DNA from 3 places in the Marinomonas sp. TI.3.20 genome. Region 1 is predicted to be linked to each of the others. Evidence: predicted binding sites of a transcription regulator. Region 1 holds the regulator's gene; each other region holds the start of a gene.
The links. The regulator FNR, encoded in region 1, switches genes on or off when oxygen is low (the NO sensors DNR and NnrR bind a similar motif). The targets are predictions, from matches to a motif close to TTGATNTANATCAA.

Region 1 (11,275 bases):
GATTGCTCTGATGTCTCAACAAGTTGAAGACCTGAGGAAGAAAGGAATTAATGCCTACTTTCTAAATTCCAATTTAAACCCTAATGAACACGAAAATCTCCTTTGGGCTCTTCGCAATAATCATATAGATTTACTTTTTCTGTCTCCTGAAAAATTGGTTCAACCTTCTGTTATTAGTTTTCTACATGGAATGTCTATTTCATTGTTTGCTATTGATGAAGCTCATTGTATTACTCAATGGGGAGGCTCATTTAGGCCAGAATACAGTCAATTAGGTCAGTTAAGAGAAGCCTTTCCAAAGGTTCCAATCATAGCGCTAACAGGCACTGTCGATGAGTTGACGATAAAGACGATTCAATCATCCTTGCAGATGAACGATGCGTTGGTGTTGAAGGGAAGTTTTGATCGGAAAAATATCGAAATTCAGATCGCACAAAAAAGAAAAGCCAAACTACAGATATTGTTTTTTTTGCATAATGAAATGGCTGGCCAAAGTGGGATCATTTATTGTCGCTCACGAAAAAAAACAGAGGAGTTATCCTCTTGGTTAAACACCTTGGGATTACCGAGTCTTGCTTATCATGCGGCCATGAGTGACAGTGATAGACAGACAAATCATAAGCGGTTTTTAACTGAGTCCGGTTTGATTATGGTAGCGACTACCGCTTATGGAATGGGCATAGATATTGCTCACATTCGTTTTGTTATCCATGTTGACTTACCAGACAGCCCCGAGTCCTATTTTCAAGAAATAGGCCGCGCAGGGCGAGATAATCAGCCCGCTAAAGCGCTGCTTTTATATGGCCTTCAAGACATGTTAAAAGCCCAGCAACTTAACGCTTTTCAAAATCAGTCAGGCGATGAAAGAAAACCCAAGTTAAATGCCTTTTTCAAAGTCATTGAAAGTCGTGGCTGTCGTCGTCAGAATTTACTTGCTCACTTTGGGGAAGCCTCAGAAGCCTGTGGAAATTGCGATCGCTGTCTCGCGCCAACATCTGAGCAAAATGTCACGATAGCAAGTCAAAAGTTACTTTCCTTGGTTTACCATACAAAAGGCATTCAGCCATTTTCAGTGCTCATTCAAGTTTTATTGGGCAAGAGAACAAAAAGTGTATTGGCCATGCAAGGCGAGCGACTTGCTTTGTTTGGTAAAGGAAAGGAGCTTAACGAGGCTCAGTGGAAATCTGTCATTCGCCATTTAATTGCCTTTGATTACATTGAACTTAATCAAGCAGTGACATTTTGCATTCATTTAAAAGAAAAGTCTCGTGGCATACTAAAGTCTCAAATACAGGTTTTACTTGCTCAAGAAAGGTATTACCCCACACTTGATAATGAAAGCGCCATCAAGGAGACCGCGACTTGGCACCAACTTATGAGCTGGAAATTGACTCAAAAAAATAGCGTGTTGAGCGATGGACAATTAAGGAAAGTGTATCAACATAAGCCTACCACTATTGCGTCATTAAGCCGTCTAACAGGATTGTCGAAAGAAATTATCGCACCATTTAGCGAATCGCTTATCTCCCTGTTAAGTCGTGTTGAGGAAGTGCAGGAGAAAGATTGTGTCGGCTAACAAATCGTATTCTCTTCAGTCCCATGATTTAGCGTCATCCATTCAACAGGTTCAATCTCAAGTGTCTCATTGTATGAAAAAAGCGACGCTTTTTTTTGGGAAGCACTTTGATCATCCTACTTCGAACTTTAAGCAGAAAGGGAAGGCGGCAGGCACTGCTCACTTACATAAAAATGAATTGAGGTTTAATTATTTTATGTATCAGCAAGATGAGAGCTTGTTTATCGAGACAGTAGTCCCTCATGAAGTTGCCCATATTATTGTGTATCAAATTTACGGTAATAAGGTAAGGCCCCATGGTAAAGAATGGCAGGCCGTTATGAAGAAAATTTATCACCTTGAACCTAATAGAACACACAACTTTGACATCCCTCTGCCTAAGCAATCGTACACCTATCAATGTCAATGTCAGCAGCACGTATTCACCATACGAAGGCACAATAACGCACAAAAGGGCACTCAATATATCTGTAAGCTTTGTCGTTCATCGCTTTCTTTTTTAGCGCAGCATTCTTAATAAGCGAATCGTTAAGAGAGAGTGCTCATTTTTTGATGCGGGTTCGCGGTCAGTATAGTAAGATAGCCGCATTTCGTTTACAGCGTGTGTATCATGGATCTAACTAACAAACCTAAAGAAAAACTGGAGCTTAATAAACTCCACAAACGGTTACGACGACTCACTGGCCAAGCAATTGCCGACTTCAATATGATTGAAGAGGGTGATAAAGTGATGGTGTGTTTATCAGGAGGGAAGGATTCTTATACAATGCTTGAAATCCTTCGTAACCTGCAAGCTAGCGCTCCAATTAGTTTTGAAATTGTAGCGGTTAATTTAGATCAGAAACAACCCGGATTTCCTGAACATATATTGCCTGCGTATTTAGAAGAGCAGGGTGTCGATTTTCATATTTTAGAACGTGATACTTACAGTATTGTTAAAGAAATCGTTCCAGAAGGGAAAACCACGTGTGGCTTATGTTCACGTTTAAGAAGGGGCTCTCTTTATGGTTTCGCAGAAGAAATTGGAGCTACCAAAATAGCACTTGGTCACCATAGAGATGACATATTAGAAACGCTTTTTTTAAACATGTTTTTTGGTGGTAAGTTGAAGTCTATGCCACCTAAGCTATTAAGCGATGATGGCAAGCATGTCGTTATTCGCCCTCTAGCTTACTGCAAAGAGAAAGATATTGAGGCGTTTTCTATCGCTAAATCGTATCCGATTATTCCTTGTAACTTATGTGGTTCCCAAAAGAATCTTCAAAGACAAGTAGTAAAGGATATGCTTCAGCAGTGGGATAGAGATTATCCAGGTAGGACGGATATTATGTTTACTGCTATGCAGAATGTCGTTCCTTCGCATCTTGCTGATAACGAATTATTTAATTTTAAAGATTTAAAGCAATCTGAAGATGCTTTTAACAAGTTAAACATTGTATCAATATAGGATTAGTGCAAATGAATCTAACAAATAAAGCCTTACTGCTTACCGCAGGTATTTTGAGTTCATCCATGGTTTTTGCTTCTACTGCGGGTGTAAGTTTGACTAATGATTTAGTGAAAGCGGACGTTGCTATTGATGCCGGCCCTTTTTCTATTAGTGGTGGTGGTACTCATGATGCTGATAATGAAACTTCTTCAGCTTATGTTGGTATCAATATTCAAGATTCAGACACGAGTGGCCCTTTGCAAATTGGGTTGGGTGTTCGCATCTATGCTCTTGATAACAATATGCAAGGGAAAAATGATGAGATTGCCGTTGCTACGGCATTGGGTGGCTGGTACCGCTACACATTCCCTATGGCAAACCGTTTAAGTTTTTACGCTTCTGGTTACTATGCGCCAACGGTGTTGTCTGTATCACGATTGGATCACATGTACACATATGATGTCCGTGGCGAATACATGACCACACAAAATACCCGAGCTTATATTGGTTACGGCAGTACTGTGTCGGTTTATACAAATGGCGAGCGTCGCGAAACAAGTGATGGCCTAAGTATCGGTGCTTCTGTTGCTTTCTAAGTGAGTAGTTTGATATAAAAAAGGTGGCCATCTTGGCCACCTTTTTTATTAACTAAATTTTATCTTGTATAAGGGCTAATTAGCCTTTATTCACCGGAAAAAGCGCATAAGCTAAAAATAGATAGATCGTTATCCTGTAGTTTCTGGCTGCCACCAAGGTCGGGTAAATCAATAATAGCGGCAACTTCTTTAATATTCGCACCTTGACTGGTCAGTAACGCAACCGCTGCAAGCAATGTTCCACCGGTAGCAATTAAGTCATCAAACAATAACACTTGATCACCTGCTTTTACCGAATTTTCTTGAATCTCAAGCTCAGCAGAGCCGTACTCCAAATCATAGGATTGTGAAATGGTCTTGCCAGGCAATTTGCCTTTCTTACGGATCAAGATCAATGGTTTTTGTAATTCATAAGCCAAGACAGCCGCGATTAAAAAGCCACGCGCATCAATGCAGGCAATATGAGTAATATCGCTGCCAATATAACGGTGCACGTAGGCATCAACTACCATCCGCATACCTTTAGGATCACTAAAAATTGGGGTGATGTCGCGAAAGCTGATACCGGCTTTAGGCCAGTCTTCAACGGTACGAATTAATGACTTGACGTAAAAATCATCGTAAAGCATAGGATAAAAGAGCCTTTTTCTATTTGTTCAAATCGGCGAGTCTAGCACAATCATCCGCTATCCCCACTAACTTTTGTATTTCCGCAAGATCAGTAATGGTTATCTCTTTACCATCCACTTCAATCAGCTTGTTCTTTTGAAAGCGGGTTATCACACGGCTAACGGTTTCAACGGCAAGGCCCAAATAATTGCCAACTTCTCCACGGGACATTGCTAAACGAAAAGAAATAGCAGAATAACCGCGTTTTTTGAAACGACTAGAAAGGTTCAAAAGGAATGAAGCGACTTTTTCATCTGCATTCTTTTTACCTAGTAAAACCATCATTTGTTGGTCTTCACTGATTTTTCGGCTCATTATTCTAAAAAGCTGATGCCTTAAAGAGGGGATTTGTGCGGTTAAGTTTTCTAGGTGGCTAAATGGAATTTCACAGACTGTGGTTGTTTCTAACGCTTTGGCGGTAATAGGGTAAGTATCGTTATCAATGCCACTCAAACCAACCAGCTCACTCGGACAATAAAAGCCTGTGATTTGCTCTTCACCTGAAGAGGTAATATTGAATGTTTTGAGCGTTCCTGTTCGAACGGCAAAGACAGAGTCAAAGGTTTGACCTTGATGAAAGAGAATTTCCCCTTTCTTTAATGGACGCTTCCTTTCAATAATTTGATCCAATCTGTTTATATCTTCATCAGCTAATGCGATGGGTAAACACAATGCACTTAAGCTGCAATTCTGGCATTGAGATGTTAGCTTACTGGTGAACCTTGATTGGGCGTGTACGATTGACATAAAGATCTCCCTGACTTCGATTTATTAGATTACCCTAGAGTACTTTACTGCGCTGCCTAGATACTTATCAAATACCATGCAAACACAGCGAATTAGCAAGCGTCCACGCTCTGTTACTCTAATGATAGTATGTTCTTCAATCTGTTCAATTTCAACAATACCATCTTCTTCTAACGCTCTTAATTGCTGTATTTCATCATGAAAATAGTTGTTGAAGTGGATAGCGTGTTTTTGTTCAATGGTTCTACTATCGAGTTCAAATTGGCTAATTAATGCCATAATGGTGTGATGACGAATTAGATCATCTTCATTGCTAATATACCCTTTCATAATGGCCAATTGACCATTTTCGATGCTGTTTTGATAAAGCGATAAATCCGTATGATTTTGGATGTATACACCTTTCAGATGACTAATCGCGGACACGCCAAAGGCGATGAGATCGGTTTCAGCGTGGGTAGTATACCCTTGGAAATTTCTTTGCAATTCACCTTTTTCTTGCGCTATTTTTAAGCTATCAGTAGGTTTTGCAAAATGATCCATTCCAATATATTCATAGCCAGCTTGGGTTAATAATTCTATAGACAGTTTCAATAAATTCAATTTACCTTCTGGTGAAGGGAGATCACTGTCTAATATTCGACGCTGAGCTCTGAAGCGTTCAGGTAAATGTGCGTAGTTGAAAACTGAAATACGATCAGGGTTCAGTTCGATGACTTTTTCTAGCGTACTCTTAAAACCGTAAATAGTTTGTTTAGGAAGTCCATATATAAGGTCAAAGTTAACGGATAAGACCCCTAGGTCTCGAGCGTCATTGAGTAAATCTCGAACCATTTCTACAGGTTGTACTCGGTGTATTGCTTTTTGTACTTCATTGTCGAAGTCTTGCACTCCAATACTGATGCGATTAATGCCATTTTCGACTAGTAGTTTCATTTTGGAATGGCTGATTTCTCTTGGGTCTATTTCAATGCTGTAATCTTGGCTGCCATCTTGAACTAAGTTGAAATGATGGTTTATGGCAGAAAATAAGTGTTTCAACTGTTCGTCGGACAAAAAGGTAGGAGTGCCTCCACCAAAGTGAAGTTGAGTCACTGGACGATTTTTATCAAGCATTAGGCTTCTTAAACGCATTTCTTCTTCAAGTAACTCAACGTACTCGGCGCCTTTATCGTATTGTTTTGTGACGACCTTATTGCAAGCGCAGTAGTAACAAAGATGCGCACAAAACGGAATATGAAAATACAAGCTAATAGGAGCATGGCTTGGTGATAGCATTTTATCAATCAAGGCTATTTTACTAATGTTAGCATCAAACTGTGGGGCGGTTGGATAAGAGGTATAACGAGGCCCAGATAAATTGTATTTGGTAATGAGAGGTTGATCCCAAATCATGATTTCTTCCTATTAAAATTTCTAATACGAAGTTTACTCTGAGACTTACAGCCGCCTCATGATATAAGTCAACGTTTTTGATAGCGTAAGGGATGCTTCTCCCATATATTAAGAATTTCGGCACTGCAATCTCTTTAGTATATTTACTTCTAAGGTCTTGATGATTCTGCTTAAATACCATTCTTTAATTAACCGTTAATGCTAGGTTGTTTTATGACGAGTTCCCTTGTTTCAAAAATACCTATTTATCTTGCACATGGTGCAGGAGCGGGTCATCAGTCGAGTGGTTTTTTAAAGGTTTTCAGTGAAATGACCCTTGATAAGCATGGTAGATCTGTCGTCCCTGTTACCTTTAAATATATGACAGAACAGGAATCTAGTGGTAAAAAACGTCCACCGCCTCGCTTCAAAACGTTAGTACCTGAATTCATTGAAGCCATAAAATTTGAAGAATCCGTCATTGTGGCGGGTAAATCCATGGGGGGAAGAGTCGCGACTCAGCTTTCTCATCAAGAAAATGTTCGTGCAATAATTTGTTTTGGGTTTCCTTTTTACCCATCAGGAAAACCTGAAAAGCATAGGCTGTCCTTTTTGGAAGGCGTTGTGGCTCCCTGTTTGATCATACAAGGCACGAGAGACTCACTGGGAAAGCCTGATTGGGTAAACAATCAAACTCTAAATGAGCACATTGAGGTGCATTGGATTGAGGGTGCGGATCATGATTTTAAAACTTTAAAAAAACAAAATTTAAAGACGGAAGATGTGATTGAAAATATTTCAAATGTAGTGGAAGACTGGCTTCAGCGTCATGGGTTAGCGAGTTAATTCTGATTGATTTATAATGATTATAATTATTCATTCAAAGGTGTTTTAGCCATGAGTCACCAACTAGAGTTAGATACAGCTGGGCTGTTGTGCCCAGAACCTGTCATGATGCTGCATGTGGAAATACGAAAAATGGCATCGAAAGAGGTGCTTAAGGTTATTGCGACAGATCCATCAACGGCAAGAGACATTCCTAAATTTTGCAATTTTTTAGGCCATTCTCTAGTCGATCAGACTCAAGAAAATGGCTTTTTCTATTACTGGATTCAAAAAAAATAAAGTAAAAAAAGCCCCATCTCTCAACATAGAAAGATAGGGCTTTCGTTTTCAGTCAGTAGAGAGCGCCTTATGGCGCAAAAAACTACGCTACCTGTAATTTACTTGCTGAGTGTGCTTCGCCAAGTAGAGCGATTTTATAAATATTAGCAAAGTTTGTTAGCGTAACATCAATATCTAATTTTAATTGACGTGCAATATCACTAGAAGAAATAATCCCTCTAATAGAATGGTTGCTTTCATCAATAACCAAAAGGTGCTGATGCTCATTATTTTTTTGGCTAAATAGTAAAGATTCAATGTCTGAGTTTTTCAAAGAGTTATAAGACAATGCCAATAGATTTTCTTTTGGACGCATTAAATCATCAACAATAAGCTCTGAACGAGAGTAACCATTGGCCACTTGTTTAACAAAAGCTCTTTCTGAAAGGTCTTCTAAGCTAATAACACCTTCGAAAGCGCCGCTTGTATTAATAACAATCTTCATTCGAACGTGTTCTTTTCTCATCAATCGAACCAATTCATCGGCACGAGTATTAGATTCAATGACGCGAGGTGCTGACGTTTTGAAATCGGTAAACACGCTAAGTGCAGGAGAATACAAGTTTGTATTTTCAATAGTCACAGGTTGCGTCAAAGCGTTAACGTCTTTAGTAGAAACATAAGTAAGTGTTTTCATGATAAATCTCCAAAAATTTTAAAATAAAGTGTTTTGTAGGTTATATCAAAAAAGACGGTGGGGCTCTTGGTTGGATTAGCTTAGAGGGTAAGGCCCGAGTAGGGTGGTTGTATATAGCAAGTAAGTTGCTGCTATTTTTTGTTGGTGTCGTTAAAAACCAATAGGATGAGGAATAGCTGTCATTTATTGGGTCAACATCTAATTCTTGAGTCGCTTCTTCGCTGCATAATTGAGCCGTTGTCGGCATCCAGCGCTGCTTACTTATCTCTTGTGCACTGGTTCGCTCAGTCAACGTCAATAAAGACGATGCGATAACGACCATAATGATAAGTAGTTGGGAATTCATATAAAGCCTTAACTCATGATTTATATCATTAAATATATTCTACTGTGTAAATAAATCCAGTGTTTTTTAAGCGTTGCCTCGTTTTTACACCATCAAATACTTTTTTATCCATTATAAGGTACAAGAAGAAGGAACAACTCAAATCTATTTATCTAATAAGTGATTTAATGCGTATTTAACCATCAAGCCTTTAAGTAAGTTAGCCAATATCTATTTAGAACGGTGCTGATAAAGTAACCATATTCGTTTAACAGCGAGTCGTTATGAAAGCGACGATGTATTTAATACGCTATGTCACTCCCATAACGGAGTTATATATTTATTCTGCTGCTGGAACCATAACGGTCGCTTCACCAGTAACAACGGCTTTGCCTTCGCATTCGCACACTGTTTTTAATGTTACTCGTCGGCGGCGTTCGTTAATTTCAGTCACTGTGATCCTAGTCACCACTTCTTGACCAATAAAAACAGGCGCACGAAACTTTAGGCTTTGCTCTAGATAGATACAACCAGGCCCAGGTAGTTGAGTGCCTATAGCGGCAGAAATAAAGCCAGCTGAAAGCATGCCGTGGGCTATTTGCTTACCAAAAGACGTTGTCGCTGCGTATTCCGCATCCAGGTGAACAGGGTTAGAGTCGCCAGTTACGGCGGCAAACGTATGCACATCATCCTCGGTTACAGTTTTTCGATATTCAATAGTTTGGTCGATTGATAGTTGTTCTAATGTGAAGCCAGAAGTCATTGCTAATCCTTATCTTACAAATTTTCGCTATGTTACACTCTTGTCGCATCATTCTTAAGAGGTATTGCATGGTTAAGTTAGTGATTTTTGATTGGGATGGCACTCTTTTCGATTCCATAGCAGGAATTTGTAATAGCATGTTGGAAGCGGGAGCTCGTGTTAAAGCGCCTCAAAGAGATTATGATGACATTAAAAACATTATAGGTTTGTCACTTGATACAGCGATTAGTACGGTTTGGCCGGAGCTTGATAGTGTGCACCGAGCGCAACTCGCCGACCATTATAAAGATATTTATGTAAAAAATGATCAAACACCACCTAATGCCTATGATGGCGTGTTTGAGTTGCTCAACACGTTACAAGAGTCAGGCCTTAAACTGGCTGTTGCCACCGGAAAGACTCGCCGAGGTTTGAATCGAGTCATGGCGTTGACGCAAACAAACCGCTTTTTCGTTACTTCGCGTTGTGCTGATGAGGCTGTTTCTAAGCCCAATCCATTAATGCTTGAGCAAATTCTAGAAGAACTTAATATCTCAGCAGACGATGCCATTATGATTGGTGATACCGAATATGATCTTAATATGGCCACTAATGCGGGAATGAGAAGTGTGGGGGTAACTTACGGAGCGCACCACCAAGACAGATTAAAAGCCTGCAATCCTTTTGCAATCATCAATGATATTAAACAATTAACCGCTGTTTTAGGACTAAAAAACCCATGAGTTGGACAGAAGATCAAGATAGAAATAACAAGTCTGGTGTTGAACAAGAGGCATCTCATCAGATAGAAAAGCCTAGTCAAAATACTGATAATGAGACTGACTCTAAGCTTTGGTTGTTACTGGAAAAAACACTAAGCGAGAGCGTTATTGAAAAACGACGAGCGCGTCGCTGGAGAATCTTTTTTCGCTTCACTACGCTCTTTATTATTTTGGCAGTCATTGGGGTGGGTATTGGGCGGTCTCAGTTAGACACAAGCAGTTTAGATAAAAATATCGTTGCTATCATTCCAATGCGTGGTGTTATTGGTGCTGGTGCCGAGATTCAAGCGTCAGAGTACGTTAGTCTATTAGATGACGCCTATAAAAATGCCAACTTAAAAGGGGTCGTTATTGAAATGAATAGCCCTGGTGGCAGCCCTGTTCATGCAGGAATTATTTATGATGCTATTCGTCAAAAAGAAAAGCTATATCCAGCCGTTCCAGTCATTGTTGTGGTGGAAGATATGGCAGCATCAGGTGGTTATTACATAGCCTCAGCGGCGAATGAAATTTATGCTGATAAAGCCAGTTTAGTGGGCTCTATTGGTGTTATTTCATCCGGCTGGGATGCAAGTGGTTTAATGAAAAAAATTGGTGTTGAGCGTCGTACTTTTACCGCAGGTCGAAATAAAGATTTTCTTGATCCTTTTGTGCCTATGAGTAAAGAGGGTAAGCAAAAATGGCAGGCCGTATTGGATGAAACCCATCAGCAATTTATTCATGCTGTAGAAGTGGGTCGTGGCGATAGATTAAAAATTACGGATGACGTGTTTTCTGGGATGATATTCACTGGTGTGCAGGCTCAAAAAATTGGTTTAATTGATGGATTATCAAGTGCTCATGATCTTTTGAAAAAGCGCTTTCCTGATGCGACCCATGTTATTTATGCTCCGCAACAGGATCCTTGGGAAACAGTGGCTAAGAAATTTGGTGTTGAATTTGCCACTAAAATATTAAGCACAGTGTCTCTTCAATAGCGTCCTTAAAATCAGTAGCGAATAAGTCACTTCTAAAGCCTCTGTAAATCAGGGGCTTTATTATATTGGCTATGTCTTGTATTAAGCAGAATAAATACTGAGTTAAATAAATACAAAAGATAAAAATGATAATATAATGACTTAATTGATCATTAACTCTATTAAGGCTTCAAGATGGCTCGTAAAGCAAACATTGCAAGAGAAGAAATACATCAGGCTTGTTGGGACTTATTGGAACAAAATCATTTTCCTAACAT
Region 2 (6,277 bases), on a different contig from region 1:
AATACCACTCTGAAGCTTTCCGATGTGACGGCCACTTACAACACAAACCAAGTACTGGATGCGACTGGAACACTGCAAGCATCCAGCCAAGACAGTACTTTTAGTCAAGGCCAAAATAAAACAACTTACCAAGCATTAGACATCTATTCAGCCATCGATATTAAACATCAAAACAATGCAAACGACCTTAAAAGTAATAAAACAGACATCACGCTAAAAGGCGCTAATGTACTGCAAGATGGCAATACGGCAAGCCTTGGTAACTTTCAGCTAACACTGAATGATTTACTCGCAACACTCAGTAACGACAATCAAAGTATTGCGCTTAAAAGCGGCATTCAAAGTATTGCGCTTAAAAGCGGCATTCAAATCAAGATAAACGAGTTAGCAGCACAATTGCCTGAAGACCAAAAAGCGGCGCTAAAAAGTGCGTCTCTTTCATTACCATTAACGTTTAGCAAAGATCAATCTGGGCTATCTGCAACACTGCCTAAAACCGATTTTTCAGTAAATGGTTTATCATTAGCGCTAACTTCCTTAATACTAGAAAATGACAGCACATCCGTTCAGCTAAACAATTTAACGGCCAAGCAAGCACCCGATAAGCAAGTATCACTATCGGCCGATAGCACGATAACCAGTACTAACTTGTCAGCCCAACAAGCTGACAACAAAGTGAATTACCAATCTCTCACCTGGTCAAATTCACTTTCAGCCATCCAAAATAATGACACTATATCGCTCAAGAACACACTATTTGACTTAGCGATAAAAAAACTGGATGTTGATAAAAAAGGGACCATACAATCGTCTTTAGCAGACGCCCACATTACAGCAAAAAATATCAATGTTGATTTAGATGGCGACAAAGCTCCTAAAGTGGCAGGGACTGACATTAATATTTTAACCCAAGGAATGGACAGTAAATTAACGCCAAATAAGCGCGCGGCTTCTTGGGAAAGTGCAAACATCCATGATTTATCAATGACTCAACAAGGGGACCTCTTTGCGACGGAGCTAAGCAAATTATCGATCAAAAACCTTGTTCTTTCTGCTCCCATTAACGATAAGAAAAGCCTACCACCGCTAACAACGGTTGGTGAAATAGACGTTAATACTGTAAAAGCAAACCAAGATGGTGCCAATATAAAAAGCATCATGACCAAAGATGTAAAAGGAAATGTATTCTTAGGCAAAGATAGACAAATTGAGAACCTTGTATTCATCGATGCCAACAAACAAACATCACCCACAGCGCCTTCAGCTAAAACCTCTATACCAAAGGCAAAAGATGCTGATAATGCTATTGCCAACACGCCGAATGCCGCAAAAGCCCCGGCATTCAAAGCACCTTATTATATTATTCTTAACGCCTATGATTTAACGGGAAAATCCAGCGTATACATTGAAGACAACGGCGTGAAACCGGCATTAAAACGCACGCTAGACATTACAAAACTATCGCTCAGAAACCTTAATACAAAAGACGCTAAGCAAGCCACCACCCTTAGCATTGGCGTAAAAAATGGCAAATACACCACACTTAATGGTGATGTAGAAATCTGGCCAATGGCTGATGAACTCACTATGAAAAGTGAGTTGAAAGTGTCCCAAGCAGACCTCCCACCTTACTCACCTTATGTCGCCAGTGCGTTAGGCTACCAAATTGACTCAGGGCAATTAAATCTAGACCTAAAGCTTCATGCTAACAAAGGAGATATAAACGGTAACGCTCACTTAGTATTGAAACAGTTTGACCTAGGCGGCTCCTACGAAAGTAGCAGCGCCATCAAATCCGGCATCATTCCACTCAATCTTGCAGTCAGTGCTTTAAAAGACAGCGACAATAATATTGATTTGGATATTCCTCTGTCAGGAAACATAGATAGCCCTTCGTTTGGTTGGGGAGACTTCCTTTTCATTCCGGTTAAAAAAGCCCTGTTTAGTGCGTCGAGCACCTACTTGCTGCAGACCTTTATACCTTATGCCAACGTCATTACCATTGCCCGGTATGCAGGCGACCAACTGTTGAAAGTACGTGTTGAACCACTGATTTATCCACCAAAAGAGACCAAAATTGACGACAAACAAAGTACTTTCTTAAAACAACTTGTCGCTCTCATGAAAGATAAAAAACAAAGTGAATTGAAAATATGTGGTGTGGCAAGCTACCTTGATCTTGGCTTAGAAAAACCACCCGCTACTATCAATGATAAAACCAGAGAAGCAGCGAACGCTTTAGCGGACAAAAGAGCACAAAATTTAAAAGACTACCTAGTGTCTCAAAATATAAACTCATCACGTCTTTTTGTTTGTTCACCTGAGCTTGATTTTTCAACAAAAAGTCAGCCTCGTGTTGACCTTAATTTCTAACAGTAGAGAAATAAGAGTAAGCCTGCTCATTCATTCGAGTAGGTTTACTCATTCCCAAGCCCTGATAGGCCGTCAACATTCAGTAAAACCTGCCGTCAAATAACTAAATTTTCTGCATCTAATCATTCGTTGATTGCTTTTCATCCCTATGACGCCATAACTTAATTGAGCACATACAGTTAGTTTTGTAAAAATTCGACGGCACTCGTCAATAGACAAGCAAAGCTTGATACACATCAAGCAAACATTTGACCGAGTAAAGTACTCTAGTAATAGAATATAAATAAGGAGAAAAGCATGCCTATCGAGAACCATACCTTAGTAAATGAGCTTCCAGAATTAAAAGATGAAATTCATCAGCTTAGAATGTCAGACGCACACTTCAAAAAGCTTTCTGATGAGTACAACTTCCTAACCAGTGAAGTTGAAAAGATGGAAAAAGAAATCATCCTTACCAGCACACCTGAAGAAGAAGAGTTTAAAAAGCGTCGTCTACTACTTAAAGACACACTAGTGGAATATATTAAAGCTAATACTGAACAGAAAACTGAATCCGTATAAACAATACGATCGCTGTTTTCATGCAAATAAAAAGCAATGCTTAAACCGCATTGCTTTTTATTTAGCGAACAGACCCATTGATCTATTAAACGCTCACAGTATTGATAGACAATTTAATACATAGTGTTGTCGTTTTTACTTTCAGTAGGCACTAACTGAATAGAATCCCAGTGCTCTACGATCTTTCCATTTCCGTCAAACCGAAAGAAATCCATAGTGACGTATTCTTCATTGCCGGGCCACGTTTGACGAGTATGCAATGACACTAGATCGTCTTCTGCTATGGTCCGTAAAAACACAATACTTTTCTCTGGGTAATCCCGTGCCATTTCAGAGAAATAATCAATAAAGGCTTGTTTACCGTCTCCCACTACAGGATTGTGCTGGATGTACTCATTCCCAACATAGGCGGCTACGGCTTTTTCAGGATCACCTAAATAAGCGGTTTTATAAAATGCTATGGCATTTGCTTTGTTCGCTTCTAGATCTTGACTCATACATATTCACCTATTCATTACTTTGTCTTTATTTTCTACTTAAGCGATTTTCTACTGAGGCAACGACCTCTCGGCTCATTGCCCTCATGAAGTACCGTCTCTGAATGCAAGAACTCAGCGGCTTCAGCGGAGCCTTTTACCTTCACCGCACTGCGAGCCAGCATTTCAGTTTCAAACTCAGTTAGCACGCTTTTTCTGACGCCTGACTCTTTCCAATCAGTATAAGGTCCGCACCCTTTTGTTATTGCGCGAGCCAAAGCCAAAGCATCTAACAATGCCTGATTTGCCCCTTGCCCTTTAAAAGGACTCATTGGATGCGCGGCATCGCCGATCAAGGTAACCTTGTCTGCGTTCGCTAGCCATTCAGGCGTTAACAAAGCACGATCGTACACCGGATAACCCGACACTAACGCCGCTTTTGTCGCGGACACAATTTGTGGAATCGGGGCGTGCCACTGGACTCTACGCAACGCCTCTTCTTTCAACGCTTGCACGCCTTGAGCACTCAAGGTTTTCGCCGCCTCTTCCGTCATTGGAAAACTAAGCTGCCACATCACAGAGTCCGACGAATAAGGCATAATATAAATACGCTCATTGCCATTGGCTGTTTGAAATACGGTAGCAGAATCCAACAACTCGCTCTCAATACCGCCTAAATCACGCAGCGGACAAATGCCTAAAATTACAATACAACCCAAATAACGCAACGGTGCAGCGCCTTCAGGAATCAACAACTTACGCACCGAACTGCGAATGCCATCCGCACCGACCACAAGATCCGCCTGTGTATGCTTAACGCCACCAGCCACTTGAAAAGTCAGCGCCACACCAGAGTCACCCTCTTGCAAATCAACCAACTGATGCCCCCAATGAACCCTCTCATCGCCGCCCAACTGATTCAGCAAAGCCAAACGCAGCGCCTGTCGCGCGATGTGGACATTCGTCCGTTTTGGCGAGTCATCTTTAACAGCAAGCTCAGCGGACGCTAACCACTTTCGCATCCCCCACTCTGCAACGACCTTACCTTCTGGGGTATGCACCAAATGCCGAGTCGACACCACCCCTTCCTGCAAAGAAAACAACCCAAAACCTTCCATCGCTTTGCTCGCTTGCTGCAGAGTCAAACCATACCCTTGAGAACGCGCATCAAAACCATCATCACGCTCATAAAGCGTAAAAGGAATACCACGATGCAAACAAGCAACCGCCAACGCCACACCACCGATGCCACCACCGACAATCGCCACATGAGGGTAGCTTTCTGGCGCTTCAACAGGGGGATCCATTGCGCGGATCAAACCTGACCCAGCACAATCTACGCAGTCATCCAAATGCCCCTTAGGACGCTCAGGCGCCACCTCTTCACCACCATTACGCTCAAATTCCACCAAGGCACTTTGATACTGTAACCGCACCTTTTTACGCAATCGACGGCTCTTCTTACCCCGCCCCTGACAATGCGGACACACTGCCCAATAAACTTCTTCTGCTTGCAAATTATTCACTACTTTCTTCAACCATCCAACAATCAACACATCGTAGGCCAGCATGAACAGAGGCACAACCAGAAACTAACAACAACCTTGCCCTTGCTCTAGCACTTGGCTCTGATTCTGACCTTGCTCTCCTCCTTACTTCAAAGGGGAGCTGGAGGGGGTTTTGCACTGGCACTAGAGAAATTTAACTAAGACAGGCACCGTTAACTACAATTTAACTAGGACAGGCACTGTTAGAATTTAATCAGGACAGGCACCGTTAGAACCTAGTTAAATACGGTAAAGCACTCAGTCCGTATCAATGAATTACTTTTCCTTCTACGTAATCAGTATAATGCCAGTCAAATCATCATTTTAGGACCCTATGCCATGCCTCCATTGTTCGAAGAACTTGATAGCCAAGATTCCCCTTTAGGTGAAATTTCCCTGCGCAGACGACAAATTCCTGCTTTTGGCGACCGTGACATCTATGAAGTAAAATTGGGCGAAGAGTTTCTTATGTCGAGCATGTTCGTCGAGGCAGAAGAAGCTTTATCGACACTGGGACTAGAGCAAGTCAAAGGCGATAACTTAAGCGTCGTCGTAGGTGGCTTAGGTTTAGGCTACACCGCGGTTGCAGCATTAAAGGACGAACGAATCTCAGAATTATTGGTTGTCGACGCGCTTAATACTGTCATCAGTTGGCACCAAAAAGAATTGGTTCCACTCGGTAAAATCCTCAATGCAGACAAACGTAACCGCTACATCTTAGGCAGCTTCTTTGACTTAGCAACTGATCCAAGCAACGGATTTGATCGTAACTGTGCGGGTAAAAAATTCGACGCTATTTTATTAGACATCGACCACTCTCCAACCGAATACCTGAACCCAGCCAATGCTGGCTTTTATACTACTGAAAACCTAACGCGCATGGCTGCACAACTAAAGCCCAACGGCGTCTTCGCTATGTGGTCACAAAACCCACCAGAAGCAAACTTCGAAGCCTTGCTAAGCACCGTATTTGAAAGCGTCAACTCTCACCTAGTTTCTTTCTACAACCCATTTCAAGGCAAAAACTCAACCAACTCAGTCTATGTTTGTGTAAAGGCTAACACCCAAACTGACATCTAAAAGACACACAATCAAAAGATAAAAAACACGACCCTATGTCGTGTTTTTTAAGAAAAATAACTAGGACAGGCATTCTTAAAAACAATCAGGACAAGCATAATTAAAAATCGCGAAACAACAGATATCGTACTTCTTCAAAGGTGTAAAATCCAGGTTAACGATGACCTATCAGATTTATACAAGAAAAATGAGTTTATTAAGAGATTTGAGGAAGAAGAAGTAAATCTAAGACGAATGAAA
Region 3 (6,277 bases), on a different contig from region 1:
CAATACAGTAATCATAGCCTTGTTCACGTTTACGTCTGGTTTCCCAGCCGTCCATCCATTTACCATTATCGTCGTATTTTCCAGGGATAAAGACAGGATCGCTGTCTTGTAGCATTCTTTCTTTTGGCGCAAAAAAATCGTCGTTGGCAAACAGTGCTTTTGCACCTAAACGCTCTGAGGCTAGATTTACACCATACCAAACGGTGGTAGATTGAGACATGAATACTCCTTATATAGCGGCACAGAACAGAGAAACATTCCAAGCATAATTGTGATTTAATGAATACATAGATAATACATTTGTTTCAAAATAAGAAAAGATAAAACTTTTGAATCTTTTATTTAAGTAACCAATCGAGAACTAACTTTGCACGCCCCCTTCCCTGTCGCCGCGTTTTCCTTCATTATTTGTCAACTCGCGAATTAATATGACACTAATGATGCAAGATCAATCGATAGAACAACGAATTAAGCTTATTTACGACCAACTTTCGCCTACTCAGCAAAAGCTGGCTGCCTGTATCCTAAACCATCAGGGGGACATTGCGACCTACTCTGCTACTGAGCTTGCTAAGCTTGCTGATGTTTCTAAATCCGCCGTAACGCGCTTATTACAACGCTTAGGGTACAAGGATTTTACCGAAGTCAAAAAACAGGTACGCGCTGCTCGTCGCTGGGGAGCCCCTATTGCCGAGAAACAACCGGATAATCGTCCGCTGTCGACACTCTTTCAAGATTACGTTACCTGTGATCAGAGCAATATTCGTCGCACCTTAGAGTCGATCAATACAAAAGATTATCAAACGGCTATTCGCTGGATTAGCCTTGCAGAAAAAGTCTACATTATTGGCTATCGAAATAATCACGCCCTTGGTCTACACCTGCGCCAACAGCTCACTCAATGTCGAACTGGAGTGCAACTATTGCCACTACCAGGCCAAACACTGGGCGAAGAAGTGGCCGGTTTCACCAAAGAAGACATCGTGATTATTATGGGAGTGCGACGTCGTCCTTCTTGGCTAAAAAACCTCATGATAAGCTTACGCCAAAAAGGCATTAGGCTGGTTTACATTACTGACCATGCAGATGTTAATCCTCACGAAATTAGCGACTTACATTTCCCTTGTGTCGTCCGTGGCGTTTCTGCCTTTGACTCCTATGCCAGCGTGATGAACCTAATCAGCATGATCGCCAGCAGTGTTTATCAAGAAAGCTATGACAGCGCAAATGAGCGCATCCAAACCATCGAAGCCACCTATCAAACACTCAACGAGTTAGATATGGCGGCGCTAAACAATGGCGCCTTAATCGATAATTTTAGCGAAAACGAATAAGCAAACGGTGAATCACTCACCGTCATAATACGAATATATATAAGAAACCTAACGGACTTTATGATGAACTCAATAACACTTGGCCCTCTTTCCCACGCCAATGGCGAAATCCAAATACCTGGATCTAAAAGCCTTTCAAACCGTATTTTACTACTGTCCACGCTAGCTAAGGGCACCACTAAAATTACAAATTTGCTAGACAGTGACGACATCAAACACATGCTCGCTAGTTTAACAAAGTTAGGGGTTAACTACTCTCTAGAAGACCAAGGCACCACCTGTATATTGGAAGGCCTTGCAGGTCCAATCCAAGCTGACTTTGGCGACTTATTCTTAGGCAATGCAGGTACCGCCATGCGACCATTGACTGCAGCACTTTGCTTAGGACAAGGTGAATTCCACCTTCACGGTGAGCCGCGCATGCACGAGCGCCCAATCGGCGATCTAGTCGATGCGTTGCAAGCACTTGGTGTAGACATTAGCTACGAAGGCGATACCAACTACCCACCACTTTGCATTAAAGCCAATGGTTTATCCGGTGGCGAAGTCTCTATCAAAGGGAATATTTCTAGCCAATTCCTAACCGCCATTCTGATGAGCGCCCCTCTGGCTCAAGGCGACTTAACCATCAAAGTAGACGGTGAATTAGTCTCTAAGCCTTATATCGATATTACACTGCACGCGATGAAGCAATTCGGAGTGGAGGTAGAAAATCAAAATTACCAAGCCTTTGTTGTCAAAGGCCAGCAAACATACCAAAGCCCTGGTGAAATCATGGTGGAAGGCGATGCGTCTTCAGCATCTTACTTCTTAGCGGCCGCAGCCATTGCTGGGGGTAAAATTAAGGTACACGGTGTCGGTACAGACAGCGTACAAGGGGATGTGAAATTTGCCGATGTGTTAGCTCAAATGGGCGCTAAAATCACTTACGGCCCAACTTGGATAGAAGCTGAGCACTGTGAATTAAATGGCGTAGACTTGGATATGAATCACATCCCAGATGCGGCCATGACCATTGCGACAACCGCACTATTTGCTAAAGGCCCTACTACGATCCGCAATATTTATAACTGGCGCGTCAAAGAAACAGATCGCTTATACGCCATGGCAACCGAGCTTAAAAAGCTGGGCGCTGACGTTATTGAAGGGGAAGATTTTATTACCGTTACCCCAGTAGCCAAGCTAAACCATGCTGCGATCGACACCTACAATGATCACCGCATTGCCATGTGTTTCTCACTGGTTGCTTTTTCAGACACCCCAGTCACCATCAATGATCCGGGTTGTACCTCAAAAACCTTCCCGACCTACTTTGAGTTATTCAACACGGTTACTAGCTAAAACGTCATTTGAAATAGAAGACACCGCCTCCCATCTTGTAAGATGAGGCGGTGTCTTATTCATGTAGGTAACATCCCTTACTCCTTTGGCACTGTAGATAATGCCACTGCCCTTTTTTACGGTCTGATATTATCAATAAAAAAGCCCCAGTTTTATACAACCGAGGCTCAGTTCAACATCAATCTATTGGCTTGATTTAACTTAAGGCAGCTGACTTTTCAATACCGCTATGTGATTTTGCAAATCGTCAATTTTATCCAGCAATTCAAGGCTAAGAGCAACACCCGATAAGTTTAGCTCTAACTCATCCATCAATCTTTGCGCACGCTGTAATCTGACCACTGCTTGCGTATTAAAATGCCAAATAGCAGGAGATGGACGCTCGATGGGCTCCACAATACCGTATTCAATCATTTCAATAATGATGTCAGTATGTGAACCACATCGCTCACAGACTTCCTCTAAAGTGAATAGCCTATGCTCGCTTAGAGTAGACTCGATAACCACTATCTCTGACTTAGACATAATCTACCCCTCGAAAACATGGCGTGGGTTAAAATCAGCTTCACATTCAGATAACTTCTGATAAAGCGCTTCTGCCTCACTACTGTGTGAAGTTGGCAAGCTAACTTGTAGTGTAACAATTTGATCGCCTGCTTTTTCACCTGTTTTGCCAACCAAGCCTTTGCCTTTAATGCGCAGCTTGTTACCACTGTTGGCGCCTTTAGGCACTTTCAATTTCACCTTACCACTGATAGTAGGTGCTTCTACTGACGTACCCAGCGCGGCTTCCCAACAACTAATAGGCAAAGTAAGTAAAATATTTTTTCCATCTACAGCAAAATAAGGGTGCGGAGCAAATTCAATCTCAAGCAGTAAATCACCTGCTTTACCTTCACCAACACCCGCTTCGCCCTGTCCAGCCAAACGAATATGCTGACCCTGCATCACGCCTGCAGGAATTTTAACATTGAGTACTTTATCACGCTGTCTTATAAAACCATTTTCATCTGGTTCAGAAACCCGCAAAGATAATTGTCGCTGGCAACCTTCGTAGGCTTCTTCTAAAAACAGGGCGATTTTATGGTGTATATCGCGCCCGCGATGATTGGCCGAATGGTGACTTTGAGAACGATGAGTTGAACCACCGGCCTGATGAAAACCACCACCTTGAGCGCCAAAAATTGAATCGAAGAAATCACTAAAGTCGCCACTCCCTCCTGGACCAAACCCGCCATTATCAGCGTGAGCATTCTGCCAATTTGGCGGTGGTCTAAATCCACCATCTGCCTGACGTGTCCCTTGCTGACGCAACATATCGTATTCAGCTCGTTTTTCGGCGTCTTTTAATACGGTATAAGCTTCACCAACTTCTTTAAAATGCTGTTCAGCATCTTTTTCTTTGCTGACATCGGGATGATATTTTCGAGCGAGTTTTCGATAGCTCGATTTTATCGTCGAGACATCAGCTTGCTCAGGCACACCCAAAATTTTGTAATAGTCTTTAAACTCCATAATGTCTCTCTTTCATAAAAAGAACCCCTGTTACGGCTTTAAGGAAGATATAAATAAATTACTACTATTAGCATACTCTTTTGCTCGGCTTGCGCTGTCTAATATTCACACAAGATTGATCTAGATCGTCCTTACAGGAAACATAATGCGAATTGTATGACATGGATCGTCTCTGCTTTGGCATTAAAAAAGCCCCAGTTTTTTTTCAAACTGAGGCAATACTCTCAACAACAATCGAATAATGTATTTAAATCTGACTCAATTAAGCTATTTTAAGAAACATAGCTTAAAGCTATAAAATCAACTTTCTTTGGGTGGCTTAGGTGCTTGTTTTCCGTAATTCTCTAACTTCTTAATTTGATCTGGAGTCAATAATGCATACAACTCAGCACGGCTTTTCGCGTATTGAATGGTTAATTGCTTAGTAAGATCGGCGCTTTTCTCGGCTAATTTATCCACTTGCTTCATGTACGTTTTATCTTTTGGGGATAGCGCATTCAACGCATGACGATTTTCACCTAGCTGCATTTGCATAGTGCGGATTTTTTCGCCATCTACTTTAAACAATGAAGAGACCTTCTTTTCAGTCACCGCATTCAAATCTAATTTTTTGGCCATATCGGCGGCCATGCTATCCGCAATTTGTTGACTCGTTGCTGCGGTGGTATGAGCTTTTGGCAATGATGATTGGGTGTCTGCAAGTGCATTGGTGGCCACTCCCGACAGAATAACGGCACTTAACCCAACAACACTTAGTATTCCTGCTTTTTTGCGATTCAGCATAATAATTCTTTAAGCCCCTTCTCAACTGATTTATTAGATTTCATTATGGCGATAAATTCGCCAAACAATACCAAAGAGAGAGGAATAAGATGCCAAACTTGTCATCAAAACGTAAAAGAAAAGTCGTCATTACAATGTAATTTAGTAAAGTCCGAAGCAACGCTCAAGAGTGTCATACAAAAATACATATCTATCCACGTAGTGAAGGGGGGCGTTTTTTTGATCAAATGTTTTTGAATAAATACTGCAAAAGCGTATGCATAAAGTCATGGATGGCCAGTACATGGTTCATCATTTCACGATCAATTTGAACTAATTGAGCAATGTCAGATTTCGGTATCCGGCAAAGCTCTTGAGCCAGTTGATTCAACAAGTCCATCTCATTTGCAATACTCAGATAGCTAGGTTGAGAGCGAAAGTTAAATTCATTGTCAGTGCCATGGTAGTACCAATCTGCAAACTTCGTTGTTTTAACATCCAAATTTTGCGCAGATAAATCCCCTTTTGAAACAGCCAAAACCACTTCTGTTTGCCATTTATTCAACTCAAGAACAGCAGAGGACATATGAGCAAAACCCATCGATTGATAACCGGATTCCATAAGCATAGCGATATTACTCGCGGTGTTTTGAAAAGAGGCCGCCAACGCTGAGCTAGAATCACTGACCTTTTGAGATGAACAATGAAGCAATTCAATTTGCCCACAGACTAAGGTTGTTCTTTCGTCAATACGCTGGACTAAAGCTGAAATATTTTCACTAGATTCCCTAGTCTTATTTGCCAACGACCTAACCTCATCAGCGACGACCGCAAAACCACGTCCATGTTCCCCTGCTCGTGCTGCTTCAATAGCGGCGTTCAACGCAAGTAAATTAGTTTGTGCAGAAATACTTTGTATCGTATCAATAAAACCTTTTATGTCAGCGGCAATGCCTTTAAGCTCGTTCATATCTTGCAAACTAAGACGTGTTTGTAAGGCGATGTCAGACATATCTTTTGTTAATGTAACAATCCCTTGTTTGTTTTTCTCAATATCGCCATTCGTCCCTTCAGACGCGCTCATCGGATCAAACAAACGTTCTGAAATTTCATTAATGGTGTCTAATACAGGGCCTAAAACAGCTTGCTTCGCATCAAGAAATTGTTCTGAATAACTATTGGTTGGTGGTAAATTTTGTTGTTCAAGCGCCTGCACTACACTTTTTTCTCTTAGCGAAAACACCTCTTCTTCTAGCAAGCGTTTTTCTTTTTTAACGGCCATTAATTCATTTTCTAGCAACTTAATTCGTTTCGTTCCAAACAGC

Region 2: V6259_RS08945 (YdcH family protein) is a predicted target of FNR. The motif match lies at 2,600-2,613, and genes of this name have one in related genera.
Region 3: V6259_RS02880 (DnaJ C-terminal domain-containing protein) is a predicted target of FNR. The motif match lies at 4,306-4,319, and genes of this name have one in related genera.

What each region holds. Positions count from the first base shown of each region.
Region 1 covers NZ_JBAKAS010000006.1:165,416-176,690, forward strand. The annotation lists gene V6259_RS08625 (RecQ family ATP-dependent DNA helicase) at 1-1,576, shown strand, start outside; gene V6259_RS08630 (SprT family zinc-dependent metalloprotease) at 1,566-2,093, shown strand; gene ttcA (tRNA 2-thiocytidine(32) synthetase TtcA) at 2,187-3,023, shown strand; gene V6259_RS08640 (YfaZ family outer membrane protein) at 3,035-3,601, shown strand; gene V6259_RS08645 (adenine phosphoribosyltransferase) at 3,688-4,230, opposite strand; gene fnr (fumarate/nitrate reduction transcriptional regulator Fnr) at 4,250-5,017, opposite strand; gene hemN (oxygen-independent coproporphyrinogen III oxidase) at 5,042-6,412, opposite strand; gene V6259_RS08660 (alpha/beta family hydrolase) at 6,626-7,237, shown strand; gene tusA (sulfurtransferase TusA) at 7,289-7,516, shown strand; gene V6259_RS08670 (CBS domain-containing protein) at 7,599-8,192, opposite strand; gene V6259_RS08675 (hypothetical protein) at 8,233-8,538, opposite strand; gene V6259_RS08680 (MaoC family dehydratase) at 8,858-9,280, opposite strand; gene V6259_RS08685 (HAD family hydrolase) at 9,349-10,002, shown strand; gene V6259_RS08690 (S49 family peptidase) at 9,999-11,018, shown strand; gene V6259_RS08695 (hypothetical protein) at 11,193-11,275, shown strand, end outside.
Region 2 covers NZ_JBAKAS010000007.1:21,733-28,009, forward strand. The annotation lists gene V6259_RS08940 (DUF748 domain-containing protein) at 1-2,373, shown strand, start outside; gene V6259_RS08945 (YdcH family protein) at 2,671-2,934, shown strand; gene V6259_RS08950 (nuclear transport factor 2 family protein) at 3,048-3,431, opposite strand; gene V6259_RS08955 (FAD-dependent oxidoreductase) at 3,467-4,981, opposite strand; gene V6259_RS08960 (spermidine synthase) at 5,297-6,037, shown strand.
Region 3 covers NZ_JBAKAS010000002.1:77,019-83,295, forward strand. The annotation lists gene alc (allantoicase) at 1-220, opposite strand, end outside; gene V6259_RS02865 (MurR/RpiR family transcriptional regulator) at 438-1,334, shown strand; gene aroA (3-phosphoshikimate 1-carboxyvinyltransferase) at 1,398-2,675, shown strand; gene V6259_RS02875 (chaperone modulator CbpM) at 2,877-3,200, opposite strand; gene V6259_RS02880 (DnaJ C-terminal domain-containing protein) at 3,204-4,190, opposite strand; gene V6259_RS02885 (Spy/CpxP family protein refolding chaperone) at 4,491-4,973, opposite strand; gene V6259_RS02890 (methyl-accepting chemotaxis protein) at 5,197-6,277, opposite strand, start outside.